Regions from separate parts of the Modestobacter sp. L9-4 genome, predicted to be linked through region 2. Evidence: riboswitches for the same ligand, from Rfam matches in the RefSeq annotation. Region 2 holds a riboswitch; each other region holds the start of a gene.
What was found. Region 2 has a riboswitch for cyclic di-AMP ahead of KUM42_RS03910 (C40 family peptidase). Riboswitches for the same ligand answer to the same signal wherever they lie in the genome.

Region 1 (2,179 bases), 380 kb from region 2:
AGAGGGGGCCTCGTCCCGAGGTGGGGTCAGTACCAGCCGGTGGACTTCGAGTGCGACCAGGCGCCGCAGGGCGAACCGTAGCGGGAGTCGATGTAGACCAGGCCAGCGTCGATCTGCCGGTAGCCGTCGGAGGTCTTGGCGATCCCCGTGCTCTTCCAGGTCGAGTCGAGGAACTGCGGGATTCCGTAGGCGGTGCTGCGCGGGTTCTGGGCGCTGGGGTTCCAGCCGCTCTCCTTGCCCCACAGGTTCTCCAGGCAGCCGAACTCGCGGCTGTCACCGCCGAGCTGGTCCAGCGCGTAGTCCTGGAAGGAGCCCGACCGTCCCGAGGACGTGGCGGCCGGGGTGTCCGCGGCGGTGTCCTCGGCCGTGTCCGCGGCGGTCTCGGCCGCGGGGGCGCTCTTCTTCGACGACGACGTCGTCTTCTCGGCGGCTGCTGCCTTCGCGGCGGCGGCCTCCTCGGCTGCCGCCTTCGCGTCGGCCTCGGCCTTCGCGTCGGCCTCGGCCTTGGCCTGGGCCTCCTGGGCCGCCTTGGCCTCCTCCGCCGCCTTGGCCTCCTCCGCCGCCTTGGCCTCCTCCGCCGCCTTGGCCTCCTCCGCTGCCTTGGCCTCCTCCGCCGCCTTGGCGTCGAGCACGGCCTGGTCGGCGGCGGCCTGCACCTGGGCGGCGGCGGCCTGCTCGGCCTCGCGCTGGCTGCGGTTGCCGGCGAGCGCCTCGAGGCGCTGCCCGACCTGCCCCTGCGACACGGTCAGGTCGGCCTGCTGGGCGCTGAGCCCGAGCTGCGCCGCGACGCTCACCGGCTCGGCGGGCGCGTCGGCCAGGGCGTCGTGCTGACCGGCGGTGAGGACGCCGACCATGATCGCGCCGGCCGCGGCGACGGCGGCGTAGAGCGCGGGGCGGCGCAGCCCCGCGGGGCCCAGCCGCCGGTCGGTACGCGGCGCGACTGCCGGGGCGGCCAGCACGGCGGTGGCCGGGAGGTCGAGGACGTCGGTCGCGGGAGCCTGCTGGTCCTGGGCGCGCGCGGTGGTACGACGGGACATCGAGGGGGTGGGCTCCGTTGGTCTTCCGCGGCCGCCTACCGGGTTAGCTGACGGATTCGGGCGGGAAGGCGCCCTACGCGCTCCGGGCGGGGAGGCCCGGAGCGAGATTCACCCCAGTGCTGCGGTGGGTCCCCGGATCGCCTGCGGACAGCGACTCGGCGGCATCCGGCGCGGGCTCCCCGGGTGGGGACCTGACGTCCGACCGGACTCGGCCAAGGTAGAGGCCGTGACGTGGCCGTGACAATCCCCGGCGGCAGATTTGTCGGGTTCTGCCACGTTTGACCAGGTCGCGCACGGGCCAGTGGGGCGCGTGTGACCGACGGCTCAGGGCAGTCGCCACACCGTCGTCCGCCGCATCTCACCCCCGTCGGCGTCCGGCACGTCGTACACGGCCTGGGAGAGCAGGCCCTCCTTGGGCACGTAGGCGCGCCCGGGGTCGCCGAGGAACACCGTGGCGCCGCGCAGCCAGGCGGTGCCCAGGAAGGGCAGCACGCGGGCGGTCATGTCCCGGTCGTAACAGACGTCCCCGGCCAGGACGACGTCCACCTCGGGCGGGTCCTCGCCCAGCACGTCGCCCACGACCTCGACCCCGGTGACCCCGTTGAGCTCGGTGTTGAGTGCGATCGCGGTGTGCGAGTAGGGGTCGATGTCGCTGGCCACGACCGCGGTCGCCCCGGCGAGCAGCGCCGCGACGGCGACCAGCCCGCTGCCGGCGCCGAGGTCGAGCACGCGGCGCCCGGCGACGAGCTCGGGGTGGTCGAGCACGTGCCGGGCCAGCGCCTGCCCGCCGGGCCATGCGGCGGCCCAGAACGGCGGGTCCTGGCCGGCGCCGCCGCCCTCGGTCTCCATGGCCTCCCAGAGCGCGACGACGTCGTCGGCGACGAGCAGCTGCACCTCGGGCACCAGCGTGGGCCGGGCCGGCGTGGTGTGCGCCCGCAGGAACTCCGGCGAGACCTCGCGCGGCTCCGGCATCCCGGTCAGTCCTCGCCGCCGTCGCGGACGACGGTCACCGCGCACGGGGCGTGCCGGGTGACCTGGTCGCTGACCGAGCCGAGCAGCAGCCCGGCGAAGCCGCCGCGGCCACGGGCCCCGACGACCAGCAGGTCCGCACCCTCCGCGGCCTCGATCAGCGCCTGCGCGGG
Region 2 (2,179 bases):
CGAGATCCCCACCGGCTCGGGCAACCGCTGCACGCTGGTCGACGCCGCGGACCTCATCGACGCCAGCCTCACCCGGCTGTTCCGCCCGGTCGACGGCAAGCGCCCGGCCGACGGCGACCGCATCGAGTCCAGCGACTCCCCGCTGTGGCGCGAGCACCCGACGTTCAGCGAGTTCTTCGACGGCGACACCGGCGAGGGCCTGGGCGCCACCCACCAGACCGGCTGGACGGCGCTGGTCGCGCACCTGCTCAACCCGCGGCTCCCACCCGACCCCCGCTGGGCCGGCTGACCGGCTGATGGAGTCCCAGCGCTGCAGAAAGCGAGCGTTGGGACTCCATCAGCGGGGGTCAGGCGATGCGGCGGGCGGAGTTGAAGCCCCACATCCGGTCGACGCTGGCGATGCGGACGACGTCACCGGTCGTCGGCGCGTGCACCATCTTGCCGTCGCCGATGTAGATGCCCACGTGGCCGACCGGGTTGTAGAAGAACACCAGGTCACCGGGGCGCAGGTCGGCCTTGGAGACGGGCGTGCCCACGGTCGCCTGCGCCCGTGAGGTGCGCGGCTCCGAGATGCCGGCCGCCCGCGCGGCGTACTGGACGAGGCCGGAGCAGTCGAAGCCCCGCGGGCTGGACCCGCCCCAGGCGTAGGGGGTGCCCTGCTGGGCGAGTGCGGTGTCGACGATCTTCTGGGCGGCCCAGTTCGGTGCGACGACGTGGCTGGGGGCCGACACCGCGGGGGCGCCGCCCGGAGCCGAGGCCTGGGCGGCGACGGGGGTGAGCATGAGGCCCGCGCCGGTGAGCAGGGCGAGAGCCGCTGCCCGGGTGGAGCGACGGGACGTGGCAGTGCGCATGGTCGTCACGGACGACGTTTCTCCTGGTTCTCCGCAACCGCCTACCGAGTTAGCTGACGGGTTCGGGCGGGGAACTCGCCCGGCGCGGCGGCACACGTGTGCCGGTCGCGCTTCACCCCAGAACTGCGATGGGTCCCCGGCCCGGGCTCGCGGCCGCCGGTGCTGCGCGGCCGTCCGCCCGGTTCGGCGGTCCCCGCCGGCTCGTCGCCGTGATCGGCGACAGGTGGAACACAGCGGGTTCCCGGAACGTATGGCGGACTCCCGGTGATCGCATGGGCACGCGCAGCGTCGTGAGGGGCTCCGCCACGCCGACCGACGGACGACTCGCCGGAGCTGACCTGGGTGGCTCCGCGGCGAGCGGTGTCCCGAGCACGAAGACGCCTTGTCGTCCCGCTGCGCGCGTTGCCGACACAGCGTGACCGGCCGGACACCCCGACGGCCCGAGGCGGGCGACGCGCGGTCGGCTGCGCCGGCTGCTCCCGGTCGCCTCCGGCAGTTTCGTGGCGTGGACCACAGAAAGTCCTTGACGACGAGCATGACCGGGGTCATAGTCCTCAGACATCTGAGCAACACATCAGAGGGGTTGGGACATGCCGAAAGTGGCCGTGCTGCACACGAGCTTCGTCTTCGTGACCGTCGAGCCGGTGATCACCGACCTGATCGGGGAGTTGATCCCGGACGCCGAGATCCTGCACTTCGTCGACTCCGACGTGCTGGCCACGGTGGTCCGGGAGCAGGGCATCTCGGAGAGTTCCGAGGCGCGGATGGTGCACCTGGCACAGGCGGCCGAGGCCGCGGGCGCCGACGTCATCTTCAGCGCCTGCTCGTCCCTGGGGCCCACGCTGGACGCCGCTCAGCGCGCCGTCGGGGTGCCGGTCGTGAAGATCGACCAGGCGATGGCCCGGGAGGCGGCGACCTTCGACCGGATCGGTGTCCTGGCCACCGTCCCGACCACCCTGGGCCCGACCAGCGACCTCATCGCCGCCAGCGCCCGGGAGGCCGGCCGCGACCCGCAGATCGTGCAGCGGCTGTGCCCCGGCGCCTTCGACGTCCTCATGGGCGGCGACCGGGCCGCGCACGACGACATGGTCGCCGAGCAGGCCGCGGCGCTCGCCCGGGAGGTCGACGTGATCGTCCTCGCCCAGGCGTCGATGCGTCGCCTGGTCGGCCGGCTGGAGGAGGAGACCGGGCTGCGTGTGTTCTCCAGCCCGCGCTCCGGTGTCGAGCTGCTGGCTGCCACGGTCCGCGAGACCGTGCGGTGACGGCAGCCGCCCTCCGCCCCCGGAGCCATCGCGAGCTCACCGAGGGGCAGGCCGCCCCGCGGCCCG
Region 3 (2,179 bases), 1.1 Mb from region 2:
GACCTGAGCAGTCGAACGAGCTCGGGCCGGCGGCGGCCCAGACGTAGGGCGAGCCGCGCTTGGCCATGGCCGCCGCGACGGCGGTGCCAGCGGCACCACTGGCGGCGACGGGAGCCGCGTCCTCGGCCGGGGCGGGAGCCGCCGGGGCGGCCGGGGCTGCCGGGGCGGCGGCGGACCGGGTGGCCCGGGACGCCGCGGGCGCCTGACGCTCGGCGGCGGCAGCGGTGGCCGGCGCAGCGCTGGAGGCCTGCTCGGCCTGGGCGGCCTGCGCTGCCTGGGCGGCCTCGGCAGCGGCGGCCTCGCGGGCCGCAGCGGCAGCAGCAGCTGCGGCCTGCTCCTCGGCGAGCTTGCGGGCCCGCTCCTGCTCCTCGGCGGTGAGCCGGTCGAAGTCGGCCTTGTACTGGTCGATCTGGGACTGCAGGTCGGCCTGCTGGCGGGCGACCTCCTCGACCTGCGCCTGCGCGGCGGCAGCGGCGGAGTCGGCGTCGGCCTTCGCCTGGGCGGCGGCCTGGGTGGCCTGCTCGGCCTCGCCGAGGACCGCGTTGTTGTGGTCGGCGATGGTGCCCAGCGTGCCGACGCGGTCGATCATCTCGTCGGCGGAGGTGCTGGTCAGCATGGCCTGCAGGGTGTCCAGGCGGTCGCCGGTGTAGGCGCTGCGGGCCACCTCGGTGACCTTGTCGCGGGCACTGCCCACCGCGGCGTCGGCGTCGGCGACCTTGGCGGCGGCCTGCTCGGCGGCGGCCTGCTGGTCGGCCAGCTGCACACGGGCGTCGTTGAACTGCTCGGTGACGACCTCGAGGTCGTGACCACGGGCGGCGACGAGGGCCGCGGCCTCCTGCGAGCTGGCCGGCGTTTCGGGCGCGGCCGACGCGGGAAGGGAGGTGAGGGAGACGACGCCGGCGGCGGCCAGCGAGATCAGGACGGCGGTCGTGGACCGACGGCGGGCAGAGCTGAGCGAACTCGCCATGTGAGGCGGGTGTTTCCTTTCTTCCACTCGCCGCCTACCGAGTTAGCTGACGGGTTCGGGCGGGAAGACGCCCGGCTCCGCACGGCCCGTACGGGTCGCGTGGAGCTTCACCCCAGTGCTGCGGTGGGTCCCCGGTCCACTGGCCCGCAGTGCTGCACGGGCCGCTGTGGTTCGGCGGCGGTCCAGGCGGTCGCTCCCCGGGAGGGGGCTGAGGTGCCCGTCCGGACCGTCGCCCACCGTAAGCGTGTGATGGGGAGATGACAAACGGTCGGGCCCGATTTGTGCAGAAACTCCTGGCGAGTGCACGGACACGCTCACCGGGCGTGACAGGCTCGCCGGATGCGTGGCCTCGGGCGGCGGGAGTTCTGCCTCGTGCTGCTGCGCCGGATGGCCGACTCGCGGCCTGACCTGGTCACCGGCGCGCTCGTCCGACTGGACGCCGACCGCGCGGAGGCCCGCGAGGCGCACCGCCGGTGGCAGGCGCTGCAGCACTCCGCGGCGGGGCCGCGCGGCGTGTCGCTGCGGAGCGCCGTCCTCGGTCCGACCGAGGAGTGTGAGGAGCGCCTCTGGGGCGACGTGGCCCTCGTCGTCCGCCGCTGGGCGCTGCCGCTGTGGCCGCAGCTGCGCTGGGAGGTGGTCTCCCTGCCCGGGGGCCCGGTGCTCGGCGAGCAGCTGGTGCGCGCGGCCGGGTCGCCGCTGCCCGCGGCGACGGCCGGTGACCTGCGGGTGTGGGAGCACACGGTCGGCGACGTGGCCGCGCTGCCCGGCGCGGTGCAGGTCGACCCCCGGGTGGCCAGCCGCTGGGAGGTGCACGTGGCCGGCGTCCGGGCGCAGTTCGTCTGGGGGCTGCTGCAGCAGGTGCAGCCCGGGCCGCCATGATCGGGCCCGTGCCGAGCCTCTCCCCCGCTGCCTGGGACGACCCCGTCGTCCAGCAGCTCGCCACCGCCCAGCAGGACGAGCTGCGCATCCGCTACGACGGCAAGGGCGAGCCCGGGGTGCCCCCGTCGGCCGGCGACGTCGCCGTCGTCCTGGTCGCCCGCGACGACGACGGGACGCCGATCGGCTGCGGTGCGCTGCGGGCGCTGGAGCCCGGCGCGGCCGAGGTGAAGCGGATGTACGTCGTCCCGGCCGCCCGGGGACGCGGGGTGTCCCGGCTGGTGCTGGCCGGGCTGGAGGCCGAGGCGCGGGCCCGCGGCTGGACCACGCTGCGGC
Region 4 (2,179 bases), 240 kb from region 2:
GGGCTCGGTGTCGTCGAGCAGGAAGCCGTAGTCGGACTCGGGCTCGGCCGGTGCGGTCACGCGCCACCAGCCGGCGTCGTCCCGCTGCATGTCGTGCACCTGCCCGTCGAGGGAGAGGCGGACCCGCTCGGGGAGCGGAGCCCAGACGGAGAACTCGACGGGCTGGGGCATGGAGGACCTCCGGGCGGTGGTGCGGGGGGAGTGGGAGAGCGGATCGATCATGCCCGCCCAGGCGGCTGGCGAACCGTCGCACCCGTCACCCGCCCCGGGACGGCGAACGGCCGGGCACCCCCACGCTGGGGTGCCCGGCCGTTCGTGCCGTGCGGGTCCGGGGCGAGCCCCGGGGTGGATCAGACGGCGAGCAGCTGACCGACGAAGATCAGGTTCGGGTTGCTGACGATGCCGCGGTTCTTGGCGTACAGCGACTGCCAGCTGGTGCCGTTGGCGGCCGCGATCTTGTTCAGGGTGTCGCCCGGCTTCACCGTGTAGTTGCCGGCTGCGGTCGCGGCCGGCGCCTGACGGGTGGAGCGGGTGGCGGCCGTGGTCTCCCGCGCGGCGGCAGCCTTGGCGGCAGCCTTGGGAGCAGCGGCCTTCGGCGCCGGGGCGGCCTTGGGGGCAGCGGCCTTCGGCGCCGGGGCGGCCTTGGGAGCGGCGGCCTTCGGAGCCGGGGCGGCGGCCTGGGGGGCGGCCTTCGGAGCCGGGGCGGCCTTCTGCTCGGCCGGGACGGCGGTGCTGCCGCCGGTCAGGCGCTTGCCGCAGGTCGGCCATGCGCCGACACCCTGGCCGGCGAGGACCTTCTCGGCCACGGCGATCTGCTCACCGGCGGAGGCCTGGTCGGCGCGCGGGGCGTAGGCGGTGCCGCCGTAGGCGGCCCAGGTGCCCTGGTTGAACTGCAGGCCGCCGTAGTAGCCGTTGCCGGTGTTGATGCTCCAGTTGCCGCCGGACTCGCAGGCAGCGACGCCGCTCCAGTCGTGCTCGGCGGCGGATGCCGTCGCCGTCCCGATGCCGACGGTGGCACCGAGGCCGACAGCGGCGGCCCCGACGGTGACCACACCGCCGCGCAGGACGCGACGAGCGAGGGCGTGACGGGGCTGAGAGTGCTTGGACATGCGTGTTCCTCCGATCACCGCCTGCGAGGTGAGCTGTCGGGTTCGGGCGATCGGTGCCCGGCCGCAGATCTGCGGCTTCACCCCGTAGACGCGCGGCGCTGGATGGGCGGCGCGTCGGATGTGGGTCCCCCGCCCCCGTCCGGAAGGGTCTGGTTGAGGTCACCGGCGGACGGGGCTGAGCGGTCCGGTGCCGCGCTCGGCCAGGAAGGCCCGAACGCGAGGACGACGGTAGGTGGACAACTGCCAACTGGCGAGCGGCGTGTCGCGGATCGACGGCGCGTCGCGGCGGAAATGTGACGACATGCGCACCGTCCAACGCCCTCCGAGACCATTTCGTTACGCACTGTCGACAGGTCGACCTGTCGACACACCGGTGGGAACACGGGTTGACACCGGGGTCCGCACCACCGGTCGGGGGTGGGTGCCCGACCGTCCACGACCGGTGGTGCCGCCACCAGGGGGACGTCAGGACGCACACCGGCCCCCTCGACCGGGTGGTCGAGGGGGCCGGTGACGCCCTGTGCCCGGAGGGACCGCAGGACCGTGCGTCAGTCGCGGACGAGCAGCGCCACAGGGAGGGCGGACAGCAGCTCGGACAGCTGCACCCCGGAGGCGTCGGAGACGACCCGGGCGCCGGTCAGCAGGTCCCGCCACGCGCCCGTGGGCAGCGGCAGGGTCGTGTCGCCCCAGCCGGTCTCCGCCAGGTGGGCCGGCAGCCGGGTGGCGACGGTGACGACGCCACCGCGGTCGAAGGCCACCACGTGGTCGGCCGCCGTGCCGCTGGCCGTCACCGGGGCGTACCCGGCGAAGGCCTCCGGGTGGTCACGGCGGTGCCGCAGGGCGCGGGAGACCACCAGCAGCTTGGCCGCACCGGTCTCGTCGACCTCGGGCACCCAGCCGCCGTCCAGCCGGGCGAGCAGCTCGCGGCGCTGGTCGTAGTCGACCGGACGGCGGTTGTCCGGGTCGACCAGGGAGAAGTCCCACAGCTCGGTGCCCTGGTAGACGTCGGGCACCCCGGCGATGGTCAGCTGCAGCAGCTTCTGGGACAGCGAGTTGCTGTACCCCAGCGG

Region 1: linked by a shared signal. The riboswitch ahead of KUM42_RS02160 (lytic transglycosylase domain-containing protein) and the one ahead of KUM42_RS03910 (C40 family peptidase) in region 2 are both predicted to bind cyclic di-AMP.
Region 3: linked by a shared signal. The riboswitch ahead of KUM42_RS08935 (NlpC/P60 family protein) and the one ahead of KUM42_RS03910 (C40 family peptidase) in region 2 are both predicted to bind cyclic di-AMP.
Region 4: linked by a shared signal. The riboswitch ahead of KUM42_RS20225 (transglycosylase family protein) and the one ahead of KUM42_RS03910 (C40 family peptidase) in region 2 are both predicted to bind cyclic di-AMP.

What each region holds. Positions count from the first base shown of each region.
Region 1 covers NZ_CP077800.1:451,486-453,664, forward strand. The annotation lists gene KUM42_RS02160 (lytic transglycosylase domain-containing protein) at 27-1,037, opposite strand; cyclic di-AMP (ydaO/yuaA leader) riboswitch at 1,055-1,208, opposite strand; gene KUM42_RS02165 (methyltransferase) at 1,362-2,009, opposite strand; gene KUM42_RS02170 (universal stress protein) at 2,015-2,179, opposite strand, start outside.
Region 2 covers NZ_CP077800.1:828,721-830,899, reverse strand. The annotation lists gene KUM42_RS03915 (glucosidase) at 1-289, shown strand, start outside; gene KUM42_RS03910 (C40 family peptidase) at 348-851, opposite strand; cyclic di-AMP (ydaO/yuaA leader) riboswitch at 894-1,004, opposite strand; gene KUM42_RS03905 (aspartate/glutamate racemase family protein) at 1,442-2,113, shown strand; gene KUM42_RS03900 (four-carbon acid sugar kinase family protein) at 2,110-2,179, shown strand, end outside.
Region 3 covers NZ_CP077800.1:1,897,536-1,899,714, forward strand. The annotation lists gene KUM42_RS08935 (NlpC/P60 family protein) at 1-967, opposite strand, end outside; cyclic di-AMP (ydaO/yuaA leader) riboswitch at 984-1,154, opposite strand; gene KUM42_RS08940 (hypothetical protein) at 1,307-1,846, shown strand; gene KUM42_RS08945 (GNAT family N-acetyltransferase) at 1,855-2,179, shown strand, end outside.
Region 4 covers NZ_CP077800.1:590,344-592,522, reverse strand. The annotation lists gene treZ (malto-oligosyltrehalose trehalohydrolase) at 1-171, opposite strand, end outside; gene KUM42_RS20225 (transglycosylase family protein) at 351-1,109, opposite strand; cyclic di-AMP (ydaO/yuaA leader) riboswitch at 1,113-1,274, opposite strand; gene treY (malto-oligosyltrehalose synthase) at 1,658-2,179, opposite strand, start outside.